3 regions of the Kitasatospora sp. NPDC001539 genome follow, and region 1 is predicted to be linked to each of the others. Evidence: riboswitches for the same ligand, from Rfam matches in the RefSeq annotation. Region 1 holds a riboswitch; each other region holds the start of a gene.
What was found. Region 1 has a riboswitch for S-adenosylmethionine ahead of ABT247_RS23790 (IclR family transcriptional regulator). Riboswitches for the same ligand answer to the same signal wherever they lie in the genome.
Positions count from the first base shown of each region.

Region 2: linked by a shared signal. The riboswitch ahead of ABT247_RS21500 (aminotransferase class V-fold PLP-dependent enzyme) and the one ahead of ABT247_RS23790 (IclR family transcriptional regulator) in region 1 are both predicted to bind S-adenosylmethionine.
Region 3: linked by a shared signal. The riboswitch ahead of thrC (threonine synthase) and the one ahead of ABT247_RS23790 (IclR family transcriptional regulator) in region 1 are both predicted to bind S-adenosylmethionine.

Region 1 covers NZ_JBEPAK010000173.1:7,098-14,821, reverse strand. Annotated here, with positions in the region: gene ABT247_RS23795 (glycosyl hydrolase) at 1-2,505, opposite strand, end outside; SAM riboswitch class I at 2,853-2,995, shown strand; gene ABT247_RS23790 (IclR family transcriptional regulator) at 3,197-3,910, shown strand; gene ABT247_RS23785 (alpha/beta fold hydrolase) at 3,938-5,092, opposite strand; gene ABT247_RS23780 (nucleoside deaminase) at 5,206-5,679, opposite strand; gene ABT247_RS23775 (universal stress protein) at 5,779-6,627, opposite strand; gene ABT247_RS23770 (ABC transporter ATP-binding protein) at 6,975-7,724, shown strand, end outside.
Region 2 covers NZ_JBEPAK010000141.1:10,517-17,550, reverse strand. Annotated here, with positions in the region: gene ABT247_RS21510 (rhomboid family intramembrane serine protease) at 1-121, shown strand, start outside; gene ABT247_RS21505 (Lrp/AsnC ligand binding domain-containing protein) at 118-399, shown strand; gene ABT247_RS21500 (aminotransferase class V-fold PLP-dependent enzyme) at 408-1,787, opposite strand; SAM riboswitch class IV at 1,839-1,955, opposite strand; gene trpD (anthranilate phosphoribosyltransferase) at 2,112-3,188, opposite strand; gene ABT247_RS21490 (DNA-binding transcriptional response regulator) at 3,308-3,733, opposite strand; gene ctaE (aa3-type cytochrome oxidase subunit III) at 4,129-4,749, shown strand; gene qcrC (cytochrome bc1 complex diheme cytochrome c subunit) at 4,937-5,746, shown strand; gene qcrA (cytochrome bc1 complex Rieske iron-sulfur subunit) at 5,755-6,807, shown strand; gene qcrB (cytochrome bc1 complex cytochrome b subunit) at 6,804-7,034, shown strand, end outside.
Region 3 covers NZ_JBEPAK010000133.1:12,683-19,716, forward strand. Annotated here, with positions in the region: gene groL (chaperonin GroEL) at 1-863, opposite strand, end outside; gene ABT247_RS20745 (cold-shock protein) at 1,187-1,387, opposite strand; gene ABT247_RS20750 (ubiquitin-like small modifier protein 1) at 1,935-2,213, opposite strand; gene thrC (threonine synthase) at 2,240-3,547, opposite strand; SAM riboswitch class I at 3,565-3,700, opposite strand; gene ABT247_RS20760 (glucosyl-3-phosphoglycerate synthase) at 3,844-4,866, shown strand; gene ABT247_RS20765 (alpha,alpha-trehalose-phosphate synthase (UDP-forming)) at 4,905-6,398, shown strand; gene otsB (trehalose-phosphatase) at 6,385-7,034, opposite strand, start outside.

The sequences.
Region 1 (7,724 bases):
GGCGATGCCGCCGTTGGGGAGGATCTTGACGGAGGTGGCGGGGACGTCCGGCAGGTTGGCCGAGACGTCGGTCCAGGTGGCGCCGCCGTCGTGGGTCTCGAAGAGGTGGCCGTTGCCGGCGCCGGGGCCTTCCGTCCAGGTGCGGGAGAAGCCGTTGAAGGCGACGAAGACGTGCCGGGCGTCGTTCTCGTCGACGGCGAAGGAGGAGACGTAGCGGTTGGGCAGGGTGCCGTCGACGGGCAGGTTGAGCTGGTGCCAGCCGGTGCCGTCCGTGTTGCCGACGGCGATGCCGCGGCTGAAGCCCTGGTTGTTGCAGGGGCCGCACCAGCCCGCGTACACGGTGCCGTTGACGGTGGCGACGGCGGTGGCGACGTGGCCGGCGCCGAGGTCGTAGGCGGAGGTCCACTCGCTGCCGCTGCGGATGGCGTAGCCCTTGTGCTGGACCCAGACGTGCCGGCCGCCGGCGATCCAGGTGTTGACGTCCTTCGGGTCGCTGGTGATCGGGGCGATGAAGCGCGCGGCGCTGGTGTCCTTGTCGGGCGGGGCGACCTCGTAGGAGGTGGCCTTGCTCGGGTCGCTCCTCCAGGAGCCGTCGTTGACGGCGCAGTTCTGGGTGACCCACATGTCGAGGTAGACGTACTCCTCGGCGATGTTGCAGCCGTTGTTCGGGTCGACCAGGGTGTCGGCGCCGTCGCCGCCGAAGTCGGAGCCCATCACCTTGTCGTGGGCGCGCAGGATGGACTCGCCGTTGTCCTGGAGGCCGCCGCTGACGATGACGCCCCGGCCGGAGCGGTCCGCGGGGTCCTTGCCGACGCCCACCGAGTAGTACTGGAGGGTGTCCATGGTGCCGTCGGCCAGGGACTTCCAGTCGGTGGCATGGCCGGAGGCGTCGGCCGCGCCGTTGATCGGACGGCTGTAGATCCCGCCGTCGTTGCCGACGTACACGCTGGTCCTGCCCCGGTACGACCCCACGGCGATGGCGTGCTGGTCGGAGTGGGTGGTCTCGGAGCAGTCACCGGTCTGCTTGGCCGGGTCGATGCTCCAGCAGGGGAAGCCGAAGTTCCAGTACGGGCCCGGGACGGTCCAGCTGGAGCCGCCGTCCTTCGTCTCCAGGACCTCCTCCAGGCCGGCGTAGAGGTGGTCCGGGTTGGCCGGGTCGACCTGGAGGAACTGGTTGTACCAGGCCTGGATGCCCGGTTGGTAGCCGGCGTCCTGCAGTGCGGAGCCGGAGTTCTTCAGCTTGTCCTTGTCCGCGATCTGGGTCCACGGGCCGAACGGCGAGCCCGATTTGGAGACGTAGATGCCCTTCAGGCCGGTGTCCGGGTCGCTCGCCATGACCGCCGGGGACTGGTCGATCGCGTAGTACCGGGAACCGTCGGCGGAGGCGGCGAAGGTCACGTTGCCCACGTTCGCGGCGTCGGTCGGCAGGTCGCCGAGCGAGCCGACCCGCTGCCAGGTGCCGTCGGAGGCCTTGGCGTAGAAGCCGTTGTAGGTGTCGCCGCCGCGCCAGCCGACCGCCAGGACCACCTTGGTCGGGTCCTTCGGGTCGATCGCGATGTCGTTGGCGATGTTCTTGTACGGCGCGGCCGGGTCGCCCGCCTTCGAACCGCCCGGCAGGTAGTCCGGGTTGGGTGCGAACTCCAGCGTCCACGGGCCGGACAGGTCCGTGGTGGAGTGGCTCCACACGCCCCGGCTGGTGGCCGCCCACACCTTGCCGCCGCCGAAGCGCAGCGCGTGGATGATCGTCGACTCCAGCTCCGCGCCGCCCACCCGCATGCCGGGCTGGAACTCGCCGTGCTTCGGGTCGCCGAGCACGTACACGCCGGTGCCGACGTACGAGGTCGCGCCGGTGTTGGACTCACCGGTCGCGTACCAGAGCCGGCCACCGCCGTCGAGGTTCAGCGTGCCGGTGGAGAGGGACGGCAGCTTGTCCGAGATGGACTGCCACTGCCCGCCGCCGGTGCGGGAGCGGAACACGCCCCCGTTGGCGCCGCCCGCGTAGACGTAGCCGTCGTCGTCGGCCGCGATGCCGGTGATCCGGCCGGTCACGAACCCGGAGCCGCCGCTGGAGTTGGAGTTGACGTCGCGGTAGCGCGGGTCGTCGGAGTTGTACGGCTTGCCGGTGACGTGGTCCCAGCTGCCGCCGGTGTGCGGCATGGACTGCAGCTGGGCCCAGGCGGCGCCGTACGCGCCGGGCGCGACCACCCCGGGGGCGGTGCGGGCCTCGGTGTACTGGGCGGTGCCCTCGGCGGAGTTCTCCGCCTCGTCGCCTTCGTCCTCGCCGGGGGCGTCCGCCCTGGCGCTGAAGGCGGGACCGGCGGTGGAGCCCGTGCCGCCCTGGACCTTCTTCGCGTGCTTCGCCCCGATCTCGGCCTGGTGCTGGGCCTGGTGCGGACGAGGCCCGGGTGTCCCGGACGGCGCGGCGAGGGCCTGGGTGGTGGTCAGTCCGAGCGCGGTGAGGGTCACGGCGGGCAGTAGCAGCCGTCGGCGTTGCCTGTTGGGCACGATGGTGGGTCCTCCCCATGCGGCGGGCCGCGCGGTCGCGCGGCTCCGGCGGAAACAGTCGGAAGCCTCGCGGTTCGGCCGGGCGGAGTGAAGGGCCCGCGCATAACGAATGATTAAAACCGAATTCAGTGAAGAGAGTTGGAAAGCCCGGAAGGCCTCGTCCCGCAGATTGAAGCAGCCGGAGCGGTGGGAACGGTCGGCGACGGACGGGCGTCGGGGGAATCCCTCCCCGAATGGGTGCGGGCCGCCGTACCGGCCCGGCCCCGTCCCGAGCGCCGCTGACCGGCCGGGCTCCGCCGGGGGGCCGGTTTGGCGGGCCGGCCGGGGAGTCTTGTATGGTTCCTGGCGAATCATCCAGAGGGGTGGAGGGACCGGCCCTACGAAGCCCCGGCAACTCCCCGGTCGACCCGGCGTCCGAAGTACGCGCCGCGCCGCCCGGGATCAGTGCCAACTCCGGCCTGTCGCCAACGTGGCGCGGGAAAGATGAGGAGACACGGTGCTCTCTGTGCTGTCCTTCGCCCGGGCGCTCTCCGCCGCCCCGGCCGTTCCGCGTACCCGTCTCGTGCCCGGCGCAGGCACTCGGCCGATCTCTCCGGCCCGTCCTCGCTGACCACCCCCGCTCCCCGCGGGGAGCCCCCGTGAGCGCGAATCCGCCCCCCGCTCACGGGTACGAGACTGGAGTACCCATCCCATGCAGAACACGAGCGGCGTCGGCGTGCTCGACAAGGTCACCTCGATCCTCGGCACCCTGGAGTCCGGCCCCACCACACTGGCCGGACTCGTCGCCGCGACCGGTATGGCGCGGCCCACCGCGCACCGGCTCGCCGTCGCGCTGGAACACCACCGCCTGGTCAGCAGGGACCTGCAGGGCCGGTTCGTCCTCGGCCCCCGGCTGACGGAACTCTCGGCGGCCGCCGGTGAGGACCGGCTGCTGGCCGCCGCCGGCTCGGTCCTCACGCACCTGCGCGACGTCACGGGCGAGAGCGCGCAGCTCTACCGGCGCCAGGGCGAGGTCCGCATCTGCGTGGCCGCCGCCGAGCGGCTCTCCGGCCTCCGCGACACCGTCCCGGTCGGTGTCACGCTGTCCATGAAGGCGGGATCCGCCGCCCAGGTGCTGCTCGCCTGGGAGGAACCCGAGCGCCTCCACCGCGGCCTCCTGGGCGCCCGCTTCACGGCCACCGCGCTCGCCGGGGTGCGGCGCCGCGGCTGGGCGCAGTCCATCGGCGAGCGCGAACCCGGGGTCGCCTCCGTCGCCGCGCCCGTCCGCGGCCCGTCCAACCGGGTGGTGGCCGCCGTCTCCGTCTCCGGCCCGATCGAGCGCCTCACCCGGCACCCCGGCCCGCACCTGGCCCAGGCCGCCGTCGAGGCGGCCAACCGCCTCAGCGAAGCCCTCGCCCAGGCCTGAAGGGCCGACCGGGGCCCGGCCGGCCGTTCAGCGGCCGGGCAGGAGCCACCGCCACACGTCGCGTTCGGCGGTGGCCGACCAGACCACGTCGCCGTGGCCGTAGCCCGGCACCACCCGGTAGTCGACCCGGGCGCCGCCCCGGCGGACCAGGCGGGGGCCGAGGTCGTGGTCGCCGCGTCCGAGCTCGGCGTTCAGCCAGACGACATCGGCCCGGATCGCGGACCAGTCGATGCGGTGGACCTCCGCCCGGCCGGCCCAGAGCGCCGCCAGGTCGCGGAGCAGGGCGGTCGCCTGCAGGCCGCTGCCGAGCCGGGAGACCGCCGCCGTCCAGACCGGCAGCGGTGCGTGGTCCAGGACGAAGCGGTCCTCGGTGGGCGTGGCGCCGAAGGCGTACCCACCGGCGCTGTGGCCCCGGTGGTAGATCCAGTTCGCCGCCCCGGGCAGCTCCCGGGTGCGGGTCAGCGCGTAGTGCAGCAGGCCGAGGTTGCTGAACTGCGCCGCCCCGGGCACCGGTCGCGGCACCCCGCTCGGGGCGTCCGGGGCGGCGGCCGCGCGGGCGAACAGGCCCTTCAGCCCGGGGTCGACGGTCCAGGTGCCCGCAGCCAACAGCTGCCGGAACCCGTCGGTCAGCGCCGAGGCTCTCGCGACGAGCTCCGGCTCGGTCTCCGGGTCGTAGGGGCCGGTGGTGTCGAGGACGAGCACCCGGCGCAGCCGCTCGCCGCCGTCCCGTACGGCGGTTGCCAGCGCGAGCGCGGCCCCGGCCGAGTGGCCGAGCAACTCGTACGGCAGGCCGGTGACGGACTCGACGGCGGCGACGACCCGCCGGAGGTCGGCCCGCTGGGCGTCCAGGCCCCGGTCCGCGCAGTGCGGGCCGATCAGGTCGGGCGTCAACGCGTCCTCGCGCGGCGTGGTGCCGACGACCAGGTACCCGTGGTCCGCGAGGAAGCGCGCGAGGCTCCGGCCCCGTGCGGTGCAGTAGTCGGCGGCGACGTTGAGCCCGCCACCCGGCAGCAGGTGGACCACCCGGTGCGCCCCGCCGCCGTCGCCGAGGACGTCGACGGTGAACCGCCCGCCCTGCCGGTCCGGTACGGCCAGCCGCCGGTGCCCCGGGCCGACGTCCACCACCGCCGAATCGCCGCAGCCGAGTGCCGCCGCCACCGCCCCGATCAGGTCCGCACCCACCGCTTCCCTCCCCGCGTGCTGCCGACCGCGCGCGGACCGGGCTCCGCCGCCCGCAGCGCGGGGAACAGTCTGACGGACGGCTACGGGCGGCGCCGGTCCGGGCTCCGCACCCGTCAGCCCCAGTACCCCGTGTGCACCGCGGCCGCCTCCTCGTACAGGTGCGGCCCCGAGACCTCCACCGGGCTGCCGCCGGCGGCGAAGACCTGACGGCAGGGCAGGTGGAGCACCGGCTCCTCCGGATCCACCCCCGCGATGACGTTCAGTTCGGTGGCCGCCAGCGCGTACACGACCCGCCGGATGCCGCTCCAGAAGATGGCGCCCGCGCACATCGCGCACGGCTCGGTGCTGGAGTACAGGGTGGCCTTGGCGAGCTGGGCCGGGGCCAGGGTGCGGGAGGCCCGCCGGACCAGGTTGGTCTCCGCGTGGGCGGTCACGTCGTGGTCCGTCAGCACGGTGTTCTCGGCGGTGAGCAGGACGCTCCCGTCGGCGTCCGTCAGCAGCGCGCCGAAGGGGTGGTTGCCGTGCGCGCGGGCGGAGGCCGCGATGTCGAGGGTCGCGAGCAGGTGGGCGCGGGTGTCATCGGCCATGACGTGCTCCTCGGGGGTCGGCCGGGCGGAGGCTCGGGAATCGCATCGAACGTACACGACGTCCGCGGTGGGGCCGCCCCGGCGGTCGTGCCGGCCCGCTCAGCCGTACGGGACGACGGCGACCGGGCAGTGGACGTGGTGGACGACCGCGTGCGCCACCGGGCCGAGGTGGTGGTGGCGCAGCGGCGCGTGGTGGGTACGGCGGCCGACGACCACCAGCCGGGCCGTCGCCGCCGCGTCCACCAGCTCGACGGCGGCCTTGCCCCGCACAAGCTCGTCCGTCACCTCCACCTCGGGGTGGCGGCCGCGCCAGGGCTCCAGGGCCTCGGCGAGCCCGGTCCGCTCGACGGCGGAGACCTCGCGCTCCAGCCCGCCGATGGCGCCGTAGGCCATGTACTCGCTGCCGGCGGGCGGGTTCCAGACGTGGACGACCCGCAGCGGCGCGGAGCGGAGCGCGGCGGCCTCGAAGGCGAAGGCCAGGACCGCCTCCGCCGGGTGCGTCAGGTCGAGGCCGACCGTCACGTCGCCGGCCGGCTCGCTCTCGCGCGCCCGCACCAGCACCACGGGGCAGGCGGCCCGGCGCAGCACCTCCTGGCTCACCGAGCCGGTCAGGTAACCGCGCAGGGTGCCCAGCCCGCGTGAGCCGAGCACCACCACGGCCGCCGTGCGCGAGGCGGCCTCCAGCGCCTCCACCGGGTCGCCGGAGACCGGCGAGGAGACGATCGGCACCTCCGGTGCCAGGGCGCGCAGGGCTCCCTCGCGCTCGGCCAGCTGCGCCAGGGCGCGGTGGTAGGTCTGGTCGCTGCCGACCACGTCGCGCTTCGGCCAGGGCCACGCGTGGAGGACTTCGAGGCCGAGTCCGCGGCGCTGTGCCTCGCGGGCGGCCCATTCGGTGGCGGCGAGGCTCTCGGGCGAGCCGTCGAAGCCGACGACAACTGGTCCGGTCACGGCGTACTCCTCGGTTCCGCGGCGCGTCGACGGCCGTCCCCGGCCGCCGGGGCCGCCTCGGGTTGCGGCCCCAGTATCGGCGTCTCCCGCGCCCGCCGCCTCCCGGGCCGGGGCGGCTGCCGGTGCCCCGCCGCCGGTGCTCCGCCGCCGGTGTCGGCGTGGAGCGTCGCCGGGCAGGTCGGCGGCCCGGTTGGGAGCCGCGCCGAGCCGGAGTGGGCGGCGTGGTACCGCGGTACTACGGACGGCCCGATGATCAGCCCGCGGTGCCACGGATCCGGCTCGGGCCGCACCTAGCGTGGAACCGTGGGCGGCCGGGACGGCCCGGCCCCTGGACGTAAGGGCGAGCGATGATCGAGGCGCACCAGCTGACGAAGCGGTACGGGGAGAAGACCGCCGTGGACAGGCTGGACTTCACCGTCCGACCGGGAACGGTGACCGGGTTCCTCGGGCCCAACGGGGCCGGGAAGTCCACCACCATGCGGATGGTCGTCGGCCTGGACGCACCCACCAGCGGGTCGGTGCGGGTCAACGGCCGCCGCTACGCCGAGCACGCCGCGCCGTTGCAGGAGGTCGGCGCGCTGCTGGAGGCCAAGTCGATCCACCCCGGCCGTTCGGCCTTCAACCACCTGATGGCCCAGGCGCACACCCACGGCATCCCGCGCCGCCGGGTGGAGGAGGTCATCGAGATGACCGGCCTGCAGAGCGTCGCCCGCAAGCGGGCCGGGGCATTCTCGCTCGGCATGGGCCAGCGGCTCGGCATCGCGGCCGCCCTGCTGGGCGACCCGGCCACGGTGATGCTGGACGAGCCGGTCAACGGTCTCGACCCCGAGGGCGTCCTGTGGATCCGCAACCTGCTCACCTCCCTCGCCGCCGAGGGGCGCACCGTCTTCGTCTCCTCGCACCTGATGAGCGAGGTCTCACTGGTCGCCGACCACCTCATCATCGTGGGCCGCGGCCGGCTGCTCGCCGACACCACCGTGCAGGACCTGGTCCGGGAGGCCGGTGGCGACGTCGTCAAGGTGGCCAGCGCCGACCCGGCCCGGCTGCGCTCGGCGCTGGCCGGCCCCGGTGTGGAGATCACCGGCCGCTCCGGCTCC
Region 2 (7,034 bases), on a different contig from region 1:
GCACGTGATCGGGTTCTCCGCCGGATTCCTCTACGCCTGCACGGTCGTCCGCCACCCCCCGAGACGCCCCGGCCGGGGCCCGATACGCTGGCCGCACCCCACGAAGGAGCCGGAACAGTGATCACCGCCATCGTCCTGATCAAGACCAGCGTCGACCGCATCCCGGAGATCGCCGAGGCCATCGCGGCCATCGAGGGCGTCAGCGAGGTCTACTCGGTGACGGGCGGCTACGACCTGGTGGCGATGGTCCGGGTGCGCCGCCACGACGACCTGGCCGAGGTCATCCCGGGCCGGCTCAACAAGGTCCCGGGCGTGGCCCACACCGAGACCCAGATCGCCTTCCGCACCTACTCCCAGCACGACCTGGAAGCGGCCTTCGCCCTCGGCCTGGACGAGTAGCGCCCCGCTCAGCCCTCGCGGCGGCTGCGGTCGACCTCCACGGTGGGGACGCAACGGCCGCCCTCGTTGCGGTAGTTCCAGGCGGCGCCGTCCGTGACCAGCTCGCGGACCGCGGTCAGGAAGCGCTCGACGTGCTCGTCCGGCGTCCCGGCGCCGAAGCTCACCCGGATCGCGTTCAGGCTGCGCTCACCGGGCAGCGAGGGCTCGGGCGCCCCGCACTCGGAGGGCGCCACCTCCTCGTCCCCGAGCAGGGTCCGCACCAGCGGGTGGGCGCAGAACAGCCCGTCGCGCACCCCGATGCCGTACTCGGCGGACAGCGCGGCCGAGAAGTGCGAGCTGTTCCAGCCCTGGACGACGAAGGACAGCACGCCCACCCGGGCCGAGTCCGGACCGAACAGGCTGAGCACCTTGACCTGCGGGATCTCCGCCAGCCCCGCCGTCAGCCGCTCGACCAGCAGCCGCTCCCGGGCCTCCAGCGCGTCGAAGCCGGCCTCGGTCAGCGCCCGGCAGGCCGAGGCGATCGCGTAGGCGCCGATGACGTTCGGCGAGCCGGCCTCGTGCCGGGCCGGGCCGGTGTGCCACTGGACGGCCACCGAGCCGTCGGCCTCGCGTGCCACCGTCCGGGTCGCCCCGCCGCCGGCCAGGTACGGCTCGGCCGCGTCCAGCCAGTCCGAGCGGCCGGCCAGCACACCGGCGCCGAACGGCGCGTACAGCTTGTGGCCGGAGAAGGCGATCCAGTCGACACCCAGCTCACGGACCGAGACCCGGTGGTGGGGCGCCAGCTGGGCGGCGTCCAGCACCACCCGGGCACCGTGCCGGTGCGCCGTCGCGGTCAGCTCGGCGACCGGCCACAGCTCGCCGGTCACGTTGGAGGCGCCGGTGACGCACAGCAGCTTCGGCCCCTCCGGCGCGGCGGCCAGCGCGGCGTCGAGCGCGGCCACCGCCTCGGCCCGGGAGCGCGGCGCCCGCAGGTAGTCGACCTCCAGCCCGGCGTGCGCCCAGGGCAGCAGCGAGGCGTGGTGCTCGGTCTCGAAGGCGAACACCCGGGTGCCGGCCGGAACGGCGGAGGCCAGCAGGTTCAGCGAGTCGGTGGTGGCCCGGGTGAAGACCACCTGGTCGCCGTCGCGCAGGTCCAGGAAGTCGGCGACGGTCCGGCGGCTCTGCTCGAAGAGGTCCGTGGAGAGCTGCGACAGGTACCCGGCGCCGCGGTGGACGCTGCCGTAGTACGGCGCGTAGGCGGCGACGTCGTCCCAGACCCGCTGGAGCGCGGGTGCGGAGGCCGCGTAGTCGAGCGCCGCGTAGCCGACCTTCTCCCCGCTGGCCAGCGGGACCTGGACGTCGTGGCCGAGGACGGCGAGCGGGGCGCAGATTTCGGTGGAGAGGGACATGGGGACGCACTCCTTCGGGGGTTGGGGACCCCGGGAGTGCCAGTCGTCGGGCGTCCGCGCTTGTCGCACGGACGGTTCGCCGGCGACCCGGTCCTCACCCAGGGCACCCCGCCACGGACGGAGGGTTGCCGGACAGCAAGCTGGGGCTTGGCGCTGTCGCTCATGACCTGGCCAAGACTGTAGGTCGGGCCCGTCGGGTGGTCAAACGGGGATCCAGCATCCGGACAGCGGTGTCGCCCGCCGCCTCCGGAGCGTCCGTGCCGGGCGGCCCGGGGCACACCGGTAGGCCCGTACCGGCGAACCGGCACGGGCCCAGGAGGCGCTTCAGCTACGGCTGGTGGCGTCCGCCCAGCGCCGCAGCAGGTCCTGCGCGGCGCCGGAGTCGATCGCCTCCGCCGCCCGCGCCATGCCCGCCGCGAGCTGCTCCGCCAGCGGCGCGTCGCCCAGGTCGAGCGCCACCAGCGCCGCCGCGGTGTTCAGCAGCACGGCGTCCCGCACCGGCCCGCGCTCCCCGGCCAGCAGCCTGCGGGCCACCTCGGCGTTGTGGGCGGCGTCGGCGCCGCGCAGCGCCTCGATGCCGACCAGCTCGATGCCGACGTCCCGCGGGTCGAAGGTGGTCTCGGTGACCACCCCGTCGCGCACCAGCCACACCCGCGAGGTGGTGGTGATGGTCAGTTCGTCCAGTCCGTCGTCGCCGCGGAACACCAGCGCCGTCGCCCCGCGCCGGGCGAGCACCCCGGCGATCAGCCCGGACAGCCGGGTGTCGAAGCAGCCGATCGCGTGCGCGGTGACCTTGGCCGGGTTGGTCAGCGGCCCCAGGATGTTGAAGGCCGTCGGCACGCCGAGGTCGCGCCGGGCGGTGGCGGCGTGCCGCATCGAGGGGTGGAACTTCGCCGCGAAGCAGAAGGTGAGCCCGACCTCCTCGGCCACCTCCGCGACCCGCCGGGCGGACAGGTCCAGCGCGACGCCGAGCTTCTCCAGCACGTCGGAGGAGCCGCTGGCGGAGGAGGCCGACCGGTTGCCGTGCTTGACCACCTTGGCCCCGGCGGCCGCCGCGACGATCGCCGACATGGTGGAGATGTTGACGGTCTTCGCACGGTCGCCGCCGGTGCCGACGATGTCCACCGCGGGCCCGGGGATGTCCAGGGGCTCGGCGTGCTGGTACATCGCGTCGACCAGCCCGGCGATCTCGTCGACCGACTCGCCCTTGGCCCGCAGCGCCACCATGAACCCCGCCACCTGGACGGGGGACGCCTCGCCGCTCATGATCCGGTCCATCGCCCACGCGGTGGACGAGCGGTCGAGGTCCTCCCCCTTCAACAGCGCCGCCAGGAGGTCCGGCCAGGTGCGAACCACCTGCGCGGGGTCGCTACCGCCGTTCGCAGGGTTCACGTTCACCATGGCTGACTCCAGCTGTTGTCGGTTCCCCCGCACCGGGGGACGTCCGTACGGATGGAGCCAGCCTATCGACCGGCGGGGTGCCCACGGCGGTGTCTTCTCTACTACTGAGACGGCACCGCTCAGCGGGCGGCCGGTGCCCGCTTGGCCAGTCGCGCCCGCAGCAGGGTGGCGACCGCCCCGGCCAGGGCGACCGGGTCCACCGGGCGGGAGATCGCGGCGTCGGCCCGGCTCCAGGCGGCGAGCCAGGAGTCCTGCGGCCGGCCGATCAGCACCAGGACCGGCGGGCACCCGTAGATCTCGTCCTTGAGCTGGCGCCCGAGGCCGAGCCCGCCGGCCGGCACCGCCTCGCCGTCCAGGACGCAGAGGTCGACGCCGCCCTTCTCGAGCGCCTTGAGCACCGCGGGGGTGGTCGCGCACTCCAGGTAGGACAGCTCCGGAAGATCCTCGGCGGGCCTGCGGCCGAGCGCCGTCAGCACCTCCTCGCGGGTGTTGCGGTCGTCGCTGTAGACGAGGACGGTGAGCGTCTCGTCGGTCGTGTACGCCATGGGCCCTGCTCCCTCAAGTGTGATCCGGACCACGTTCACCTGATCCGGATGCTACCCCCGTTCCCCCCGGTCCCGGGCCCCCCTCGCGCACGTTCCTGCTCAAGCCGCCGCGCCCGCGGCTCACCCGCCCGGAGGACTGCCCGTCACCCTGGCGCGGCCGGACCACCCGGACGGCCGATGCGGCCCCCGTCCCCTACAACAGGACGCTCCGCCGACCGTGCAGCGACCCGCCGCGCAGAGGGGTCGCGGGCCCGTCGAGGAACCGTCAGAAAAGGGACACGCCGCAGCTCGGCCCCCGTCCGGACTCCCGGCCGACCGCCAAGCGGGCATACCGCACGCACCGGACACTCCGAGGGACACCCCCCGGCGTGAAGACGGAATAAGGGACCGACATAATGTCCGTCGTGGCGACAGCAACAGCAGTAGAAACCGGGCACGCGCACGGATCGGTCAACCGACCGAACATGGTCAGCGTCGGAACGATCGTCTGGCTCAGTTCCGAGTTGATGTTCTTCGCGGCCCTCTTCGCGATGTACTTCACGCTCCGCTCCGTCAAGGGAGCCGAGTTCTGGACCGAGAAGGCGCACGCCCTGAACGTGGGCTTCTCCTCGGTCAACACGACCATCCTGGTGCTCTCCTCGCTCACCTGCCAGCTCGGCGTGTTCGCCGCCGAGCGCGGGGACGTGAAGAAGCTCCGCATGTGGTTCGTCATCACGTTCATGATGGGCGCGATCTTCATCGGCGGCCAGGTCTACGAGTACACCGAGCTGGTCAAGAAGGACGGCCTGTCGCTGTCCTCCGACCCGTACGGCACGGTGTTCTACCTGACCACCGGCTTCCACGGGCTGCACGTGACGGGTGGTCTGATCGCCTTCCTGCTGGTCCTGGGACGGACGTACGCAGCCAAGCGCTTCACGCACGAGCAGGCCACCGCCGCGATCGTCGTGTCGTACTACTGGCACTTCGTCGACGTCGTGTGGATCGGCCTGTTCGCGACCATCTACCTGATCAAGTAACCAGCTGATCAGGTCGCTGGCCACCGGCTGCGGCCCCCGCCCTCACCGGCGACGGGCCGCTTCTGCCGGTGCCGACGCTCCCACCGACCGACCGCGCGCGCAGCCTTGGACAGGCAGCCTCGTGCCGGCCAGACCGGCCGCCGGGTGCACCCACCAGTCGACCAGATCCTGACACCGGGGTTATTCCGTGAAAAAGCTCTCCGCACGACGGCGCCACCCATTGGCGGCGCTGGTCGTCCTACTTCTCGCCCTGGCGGCAACCGGGGGGCTGTACGCCGCGTTCGCGCCCGCCGACAAGGCGCAGGCCGACGTCGCCGCGCAGTCGCTCGCGATCGATGAGGGCAAGAAGCTCTTCGCCGTGGGCTGCTCCTCCTGCCACGGCCTGAACGGCCAGGGCGGCAGCGACGGTCCGAGCCTGGTCGGCGTGGGCTCCGCCGCCGTCGACTTCCAGGTCGGCACCGGCCGCATGCCGGCCCAGCAGCCCGGCGCCCAGGTTCCGCGCAAGAAGAACATCTACACGCAGGCGGAGATCGACCAGCTCGCCGCCTTCGTCGCCTCCCTCGGCCCCGGCCCGGTCACTCCGGACCAGAAGCAGTACACCTCGACCGACCCCGAGGACATCTCCAAGGGTGGCGAGCTGTTCCGCACCAACTGCGCCCAGTGCCACAACTTCGCCGGCCAGGGTGGTGCCCTGACCAAGGGCAAGTACGCCCCGTCGCTGGAGGGCGTGGACGCCAAGCACATCTACGAGGCCATGCAGACCGGCCCGCAGAACATGCCGTCGTTCCCGGACACCACCATGCCCGAGGAGCAGAAGAAGCAGATCGTGGCCTTCGTCCGCCACACCACCAACGATGAGCCCAACCCCGGCGGTCTCACCCTGGGCAGCCTCGGTCCGGTGACCGAGGGCCTGTTCGGCTGGATCTTCGGCCTCGGCACGCTCATCGCGGTCGCGATCTGGGTCGCCGCCCACACCACCAAGGCCAAGAAGTCATGAGCCACGACATGTCAGAAGAGAAGCTCCCGGAGCCCCACGGCTCCGCCGGCGAGGTCGCCGAGCACGGCAACCCCTTCGCCGACCCGGGCCTGCCGGCCCACGAGCCCCGTCGTACCGACATCGACGAGCGGGCCGCCAAGCGCGCGGAGCGCCAGGTCTCGCTGATGTTCGTGGTCTCGATGCTCGCCACCATCGGCTTCATCGCCTCGTACGTGGCCATCGACCCGGACAAGCTCGTCTACATCTTCCCGCTGGGCACGGTCAGCGCGCTGAACTTCGCGCTCGGCCTGACCCTGGGCGTCGCCCTCTTCATGATCGGCGCGGGCGCGGTCCACTGGGCCCGCACCCTGATGTCGGACGTCGAGATGCCGTCCGAGCGTCACCCGATCGAGGCCTCCGACGAGGTTCGCGCCGACGTCATCGAGCAGTTCAAGACCGGTGCCGCCGAGTCCGGCTTCGGTCGCCGCAAGATGATCCGCAACACCCTCATCGGTTCGATGGCGCTGGTCCCGCTCTCCGGCGTGGTCCTGCTCCGCGACCTGGGTCCCCTCCCGGAGAAGAAGCTCAAGGAGACGGGCTGGAAGGAGGCGACCCCGGCCAAGCCGCTGCCGCTCATCAACATGAACACGATGCAGCCGATGAAGCCCGAGGACATCGCCGTCGGCTCGCTGACCTTCGCCATGCCGGAGGGTCTGACCACCCACAGCGAGGACTTCCAGCAGCGGATCGCCAAGGACGCCCTGATGCTGGTGCGCATCGCGCCGGAGGACATCAAGGACGACAAGTCCCGCGACCTCGGCTTCGAGGGCATCCTCGCCTACTCGAAGATCTGCACCCACGTCGGCTGCCCGATCAGCCTCTACGAGCAGCAGACCCACCACGCGCTCTGCCCCTGCCACCAGTCGACCTTCGACCTGGCGGACGGCGCGCGCGTCATCTTCGGCCCGGCCGGCCACCCGCTGCCGCAGCTGAAGATCACCACTGACGAAAAGGGCAACCTGGTCGCCACCGGCGACTTCGAGAAGCCTGTCGGCCCGAGCTACTGGGAGCGTGCTCGATGAGTAGCGCGAGCAGCACCACGACCGGTGCCGCCAAGCCCTCCAGCACGCGCGCCAAGCCCGCCAACAAGTGGGAGGCCGCGGCTGACTGGACGGACGGCCGGCTGGGGATCTACTCCCTCGCCAAGGCCAACCTGCGCAAGATCTTCCCGGACCACTGGTCCTTCATGCTGGGCGAGATCTGCCTCTACACGTTCATCATCATCATCCTGACCGGTGTCTACCTGACG
Region 3 (7,034 bases), on a different contig from region 1:
CCGAGCATGGCCTTGCGGCGGTCGCCGAAGCCCGGGGCCTTGACGGCGACGGACTTGAAGGTGCCGCGGATCTTGTTCACGACCAGGGTCGACAGGGCCTCGCCCTCGACGTCCTCGGCGATGATGACGAGCGGCTTGCCGCTCTGCATGACCTTCTCCAGCAGCGGGAGCAGGTCCTTGACCGAACCGATCTTGGAGTTGGCGATGAGGATGTACGGGTCCTCGAAGGTCGCCTCCATGCGCTCCAGGTCGGTGGCGAAGTAGGCGGAGATGTAGCCCTTGTCGAAGCGCATGCCCTCGGTGAGCTCGAGCTCCAGGCCGAAGGTGTTGCTCTCCTCGACGGTGATGACGCCTTCCTTGCCGACCTTGTCCATGGCCTCGGCGATCAGCTCGCCGATCTGGGTGTCGGCGGCGGAGATGGAGGCGGTGGAGGCGATCTGCTCCTTGGTCTCCACGTCCTTGGCCTGGGCCAGCAGCTGGTCCGAGACGGCGGCGACGGCCTTCTCGATGCCGCGCTTCAGAGCCATCGGGTTGGCGCCGGCGGCGACGTTGCGCAGACCCTCGCGAACCAGGGCCTGGGCGAGCACGGTGGCGGTGGTGGTGCCGTCACCCGCGACGTCGTCCGTCTTCTTGGCGACCTCCTTGACGAGCTCCGCACCGATCTTCTCGTACGGGTCCTCGAGCTCGATCTCCTTGGCGATGGAGACACCGTCGTTGGTGATCGTGGGGGCGCCCCACTTCTTCTCCAGAACGACGTTGCGACCCTTGGGGCCGAGCGTGACCTTCACTGCGTCGGCGAGCTGGTTCATGCCACGCTCAAGGCCGCGGCGAGCTTCCTCATCAAAGGCGATGATCTTGGCCATCTGAAGTGGTCCTCCGGGACACGGTCGACTGCTCGGACCAAGGGGTGCCCGCGACGGACGGCCCTGGTGTGCGGGGGTCCATTCCCCTACCGCTCCCGGGGGCCTCACCGACCCGGTCCGCTGTCACTCTCACGCTGTGAGTGCTAACGCCAATGATTAGCACTCCAGGTGGTCGAGTGCAAGCCCAATCGGCGACCCGCGAGCCGCCGCGGGAGCCGCCGGGAAACGCGAACGGGCCCGTACGACGCACGTCGTACGGGCCCGCCGAGAAGCGAGGGTTCCACCAGCAGTGGGCCGCGCCGAGCTCCTGGAGCGGAAGGGGGTCAGACCGCGCGGACCATGTCCGCCTGCGGGCCCTTCTGTCCCTGGGAGATCTCGAACTCGACCCGCTGGCCCTCCTCGAGGGTGCGGTAGCCGTCCATCTGGATCGCGCTGTAGTGGACGAAGACGTCCGCACCACCGTCGACCGCGATGAAGCCGTAGCCCTTCTCCGCGTTGAACCACTTGACGGTGCCCTGAGCCATTCCGAACTCCCCTAGTGCTGTGCTGGCCCTTCACGCGCCCGCAGGTCGCGGGCCCGGGTCTGGTTGGAGGCCGGCCCGGGGAACCCCCCCTGGGCGCAGCCGTGCACGCCGCAATCCCCGCGCGGAACGCCGAACGGCTTCCGGTGAGCGGGCGATTGCGTCGACCGCGGCTGAATGTATCCGGATCGACGCCCTCTGCAACAGGGCCAGCCGCCGGGAATTCACGGGACCCGTCAAGAGACAAGGCCGAACAAACCGGGAGGAAATCGGCATTTCACGCCGGACATAGCGGACGAATTACCCAAATCCGTGCAGGAATTCTGACATCTGCCTGACATGTTTCACGGCCGGGGGCACGAGCCGGTCTCAACGTCCGGACGGCCTCGGGCCGAGCGGCGTGCGAGCCGAAAGGGGAGCCTTGTTCCCAGCCGAGCCACACTCTACTCCCACCCGACCCGGAATATTCCCGCCGAAATACCGACGGCCGCCCGCACCGACGGAGAGCCGAATTCCGTGGTGCGGGCGGCCGGAGAAGCGGACGCGGGGCTCAGCAGCCGCCGGCCACCGCCGGAATGATCGAGATGCCGGCGCCGTCCTTGATCTCGGTCTCCAGGCCGTCCGCGAAGCGGACGTCGTCGTCGTTCACGTACACGTTGACGAATCGGCGCAGCTTTCCGGTGTCGTCCAGGATGCGGGCGGAGATGCCCGCGTGGTTCTTCTCCAGGTCCGCGATGACCTCGGCCAGGGTGGCCCCCTCGGCGGTCACCTCGGCCGCGCCGCCGGTGTAGGTGCGCAGGATGGTGGGGATGCGGACGTTGGCGCTCATGGCTCTCCTAGCGGGGTGGGGTCGGGTCAGGCGGACGCGAGACCGGCGGAGCGGAAGGACTCCAGCGTCGGGCGGATCACGGCGGTCATCCCGGCGTCGGAGACGGCGTCCAGCGTCTTCAGGCCGTCGCCGGTGTTGATCGCGACGGTCTCCTTGGCCGGGTCCAGCTGACCGGTCTCGACCAGCTTCTTCAGCACGCCGACGGTCACCCCGCCCGCGGTCTCGGCGAAGATGCCCTCGGTCCTGGCCAGCAGCCGGATCGCCGCCACGACCTCCGCGTCGGTGACGTCCTCGACCGCGCCGCCGGTGCGGCGGGCGATGTCCAGCACGTACGGGCCGTCCGCCGGGTTGCCGATCGCCAGCGACTTGGCGATGGTGTCCGGCTTCACCGGCTTGATCACGTCCCGGCCCGCCTTGAACGCGGCGGACACCGGCGAGCAGCCCTCGGCCTGGGCCCCGAAGATCCGGTACGGCCGGTCCTCCACCAGGCCGAGCCTGATCAGCTCCTGCAGCCCCTTGTCGATCTTCGTCAGCTGCGAACCGGAGGCGATCGGGATGACGATCTGCTCCGGCAGCCGCCAGCCGAGCTGCTCGCAGATCTCGTACGCCAGCGTCTTGGAACCCTCGCCGTAGTACGGGCGCAGGTTGACGTTCACGAAGCCCCAGCCCTCGCCGGCCGGGTCCCCGATCAGCTCGGAGCAGAAGCGGTTCACGTCGTCGTAGGTGCCCTCGATGCCGACCAGCTCGCCGCCGTACACCCCGGCCATCACGACCTTGCCCTGCTCCAGGTCGTGCGGGATGAACACGCAGGAGCGGAACCCGGCCCGGGCCGCCGCCGCGCCCACCGCACCGGCCAGGTTGCCGGTCGAGGAGCAGGACAGCGTGGTGTAGCCGAACGCCCGCGCCGCCTCGATGGCGCAGGCCACCACCCGGTCCTTGAACGAGTGGGTGGGGTTCCCGGAGTCGTCCTTGACGTGCAGCGGCGCGGTGAACCCGAGCTCCCGCCCCAGGTTGTCCGCCTTCACCAGCGGGGTCCACCCAGGGTTCAGGTTCGGCTTGGAGGCCACGTCGGCCGGCACCGGCAGCAGCGGCGCGTACCGCCAGATCGACGCCGGACCGGCCTCGATCCGCTTGCGCAGCTCCTCGGCGCGCTCGTCGCCGAACTCGTAGGCGATCTCCAGCGGCCCGAAGCACTCCGCGCAGGCGAAGCTCGGACCGAGCGGGCACCGGGCGCCGCACTCCCGACAGGACAGGGCGGCGGCGGGGCCGAGGTCGACGGTGGGGGATCCCGCCGGCCGGGCGCCGGGGGAGGGTGCGACGGTGTCGATAGCCATGATGGCGGAGGCCTCTCTCCTCATCTTCCCCGTGACGCGGTCGCGCCACAGGCCGGAATTGGCACCTGTCCCGCCGGGGCCTGTGAACGACAGCCGAGCGAGAAGGTTGCCGGGACGTCAACGGGCCGTTCCCTCAGTCCCTCTGGATGAGCTTGTGAAGTTGTGGTTCAGCGGCGACCCCGGCGTGCGGAGGTCCGGCAGCTGTACGAAGACTGTATCCGAAGGCGTCGATCCCGAACGGGACCGTCCGCCACGCGAGATGGCCCGTCCAAACCGCCCCCTCGAGGAGACCGACCGTGCCCGCCGAACCGACCCCCGCACTCCTCCCGCAGGCGGCGTCCTGGCTGCGCCGCCGCTCGTGGAGCGCGGCCGACCGGCCGGTGCACACCCTGCTGGAGGCCAAGCGGCGCACCGGGCAGACCGTCAGCGTGGTCCTGCCCGCCCTCGACGAGGAGGCCACCGTCGGCGACATCGTCCGCACCGTCCGCCGCGAACTGATGGACCGCCTCCCCCTGGTCGACGAACTGGTCGTCCTCGACTCCGGCTCCACCGACGCCACCGCCGCCACCGCCGCCGCGGCCGGCGCCCGGGTGGAACACCGGGACGCCATCCTGCCCCGGCTGCCCGCCGTCCCCGGCAAGGGCGAGGTGCTCTGGCGCTCGCTGCTGGTCACCCACGGCGACATCGTCTGCTTCGTCGACGCCGACCTGCGCGAGTTCGACCCGGCCCTGGTCTACGGCACCGTCGGGCCCCTGCTGACCGACGGGAACATCCAGCTGGTCAAGGCGATGTACGACCGCCCCTTCGAGGTCACCGGCGCGGCCGCGGGCGACCCCGACGCGGTCGTCCCGACCGGCGGCGGCCGGGTCACCGAACTCGTCGCCCGCCCCCTGCTCAACCTCCACTGGCCGGAACTCGCCGGTTTCGTCCAGCCGCTCGGCGGCGAGTACGCGGCCCGCCGCTCGCTGCTGGAACGGCTCCCCTTCCCCACCGGCTACGGCGTCGAACTCGGCCTCCTCGTCGACGCCCTGGAACTGGCCGGGCTGGACGCCCTGGCCCAGGTCGACGTCGGCGTCCGCCACCACCGCCACCAGGACGGCCAGGCCCTCGGCCGGATGGCCGCCACCATCTACCGCACCGCCCTGGAACGCCTCGACCGCACCCACCGCCTCAAGGCCTCGGCCGACTTGGTCCACCCCCACCTCACCCAGTTCACCCGCGACCCGGAGACCCGCGCCTTCATCGCGCACACCCACCCCGTCACCGCCCTCGAGCGCCCCCCGATGCACACCGTCACCGAATACGCCACCCGCCACTGAGGGGTTTGCCACCCCGGACCCCCGGCAACATCCCAACCATGGGCGATCTCACGACCGAACGTTCGAGTGCCACCGGCACCGCTCCCGTCCTGGTGGCATCCAACCGGGGGCCGGTGTCGTTCAGTACCGCCGACGACGGCACCCTGACGCTGCGCCGGGGCGGCGGGGGCCTGGTCTCCGGCCTGTCCGCGATCGACGACCCCGACGCCGTCTGGGTCTGTGCGGCCCTCAACGACGCCGACCGCCGAGCCGCGGCCGGCGCCCCCGACGGCCGTCTCGACCGCGCCGGCCACGACGTCGGCGGCCAGGCCGTACGGATGCTGGACATAGACCCGCAGACCTTCGCCCACGCCTACAACGGCATCGCCAACTCCACGCTCTGGTTCGTCCACCACCTGCTGTACGCGACCCCGACCGCGCCCTCCTTCGACACCGACTTCCGCACCGAGTGGGCCGCCTACCAGGCCTACAACACCGCCTTCGCCGAGGCCCTGGCCGCCGAGGCCGCCCCGGGCGCCGCGGTCCTCGTCCAGGACTACCACCTCTCGCTCGTCCCGGGCCTGCTCCGCGAGCTCCGCCCCGACCTGCGGATCGGCCACTTCTCCCACACCCCGTGGGCCCCGCCGGAGTACTACCGGCTGCTGCCCGACGACGTCGCCCGCGCCGTCCTCACCGGCATCCTCGGCGCCGACCGGGCCGGCTTCCTCACCGAACGCTGGGCGCGCGCCTTCGCCGCCTGCTGCGAGGACCTCCTCGGCGCCACCGTCGACCCCGGGGCGCTCACCGTCACCCTCCCCCAGCCTTCGGCCGGGGGGACCCCCAGCGGCCGCACCACCCGCCTGGGCGTGCACGCCCTCGGCGCCGACGCCGACTTCCTCCGCGAGCGCTCCCACCGCCCCGACGTGGACGAGCGCCTCGCCGCCCTGCGCGCCGCCGTCGGCGACCGCCGCACCATCGTCCGGGTCGACCGCACCGAACTCAGCAAGAACATCGTCCGCGGCCTCCAGGCCTACCGGCACCTGCTGCGCACCCGCCCCGAGTGGCACGACCGGGTGGTGCACATCGCCTTCGCGTACCCCTCCCGCACCGACCTCGCCGAGTACCGCAGCTACACGGCCGCCGTCCAGGAGCTCGCCGAGGCCATCAACGCCGAGTTCGCCACCCCCACCTGGCAGCCGCTGATGCTGCACGTCGACGACGACTTCCCGCGCTCCCTCGCCGCCTACCGGCTGGCCGACGTCGCGCTGGTCAACCCCATCCGCGACGGCATGAACCTGGTCGCCAAGGAGGTCCCGGTCGTCTCCGACAACGGCTGCGCCCTCGTGCTGTCCCGCGAGGCCGGCGCCCACGCCGAACTCCGGGAGGACGCCCTCGTCGTCAACCCGTACGACGTGGTCGCCACCGCGGAGGCCCTGCACGCCGGCCTCACCATGAGCCCGGACGAGCGCGCCGACCGCACCAAGCGCCTCGCCGCGGCGGCCACCGCGCTCCCCCCGCAGCAGTGGTTCCTGGACCAGCTCAACGCCCTCTGAGCGACTCCCCCAGAGCCGCCAGCAGCTCCACCACACCCTCGGGGCCGTCGACCACCACGTCCGCCCGGTCGGCGAGCTCGCGCACCGGAGCGTCCCCCACCGCTCCGGCGCACACCAGCAGCCCAGCCGTCCCCTGCCCGCGCAGCTTCTCGACCGCCGAGAAGGCCGCCACGTCCCCCAGGTCGTCGCCCGCGTACAGCACCGCCCGCGCCCCGCGTTCCTGGAGGAACGCGGTCAGCGCGGCACCCTTGTCGACCCCCGGCGGCCGCAGCTCCAACACCAGCCGGCCGGGCTCCACCACCAGCCCGTACTCGGCGGCCAACTCCCCGACCGGCGCGCGCAGCAGCTCCAGCGCCTCCTCCGGCGCCGCCGTGCGCCGGGTGTGCACGGCCACCGAGCGCCCCTTGTCCTCCACCCAGGTGCCCTCGGGCGCCCCCACCCGCTCCAAGGTCCCGGGCAGCGCCGCCCGCACCCCCGCGACCCCGGGGTGCACCTCCGGCGCCGTCACCACGCCGTCCTCCCACCGCTCGGCGCCGTAGTGCCCCAGCACCACCAGGCCCGGCACCGCGTCGAACCCCCCGTACTCCGCCGCCACCCCGGCCGGCCGACCCGTCACCACCACGAGGCCCCCCACCA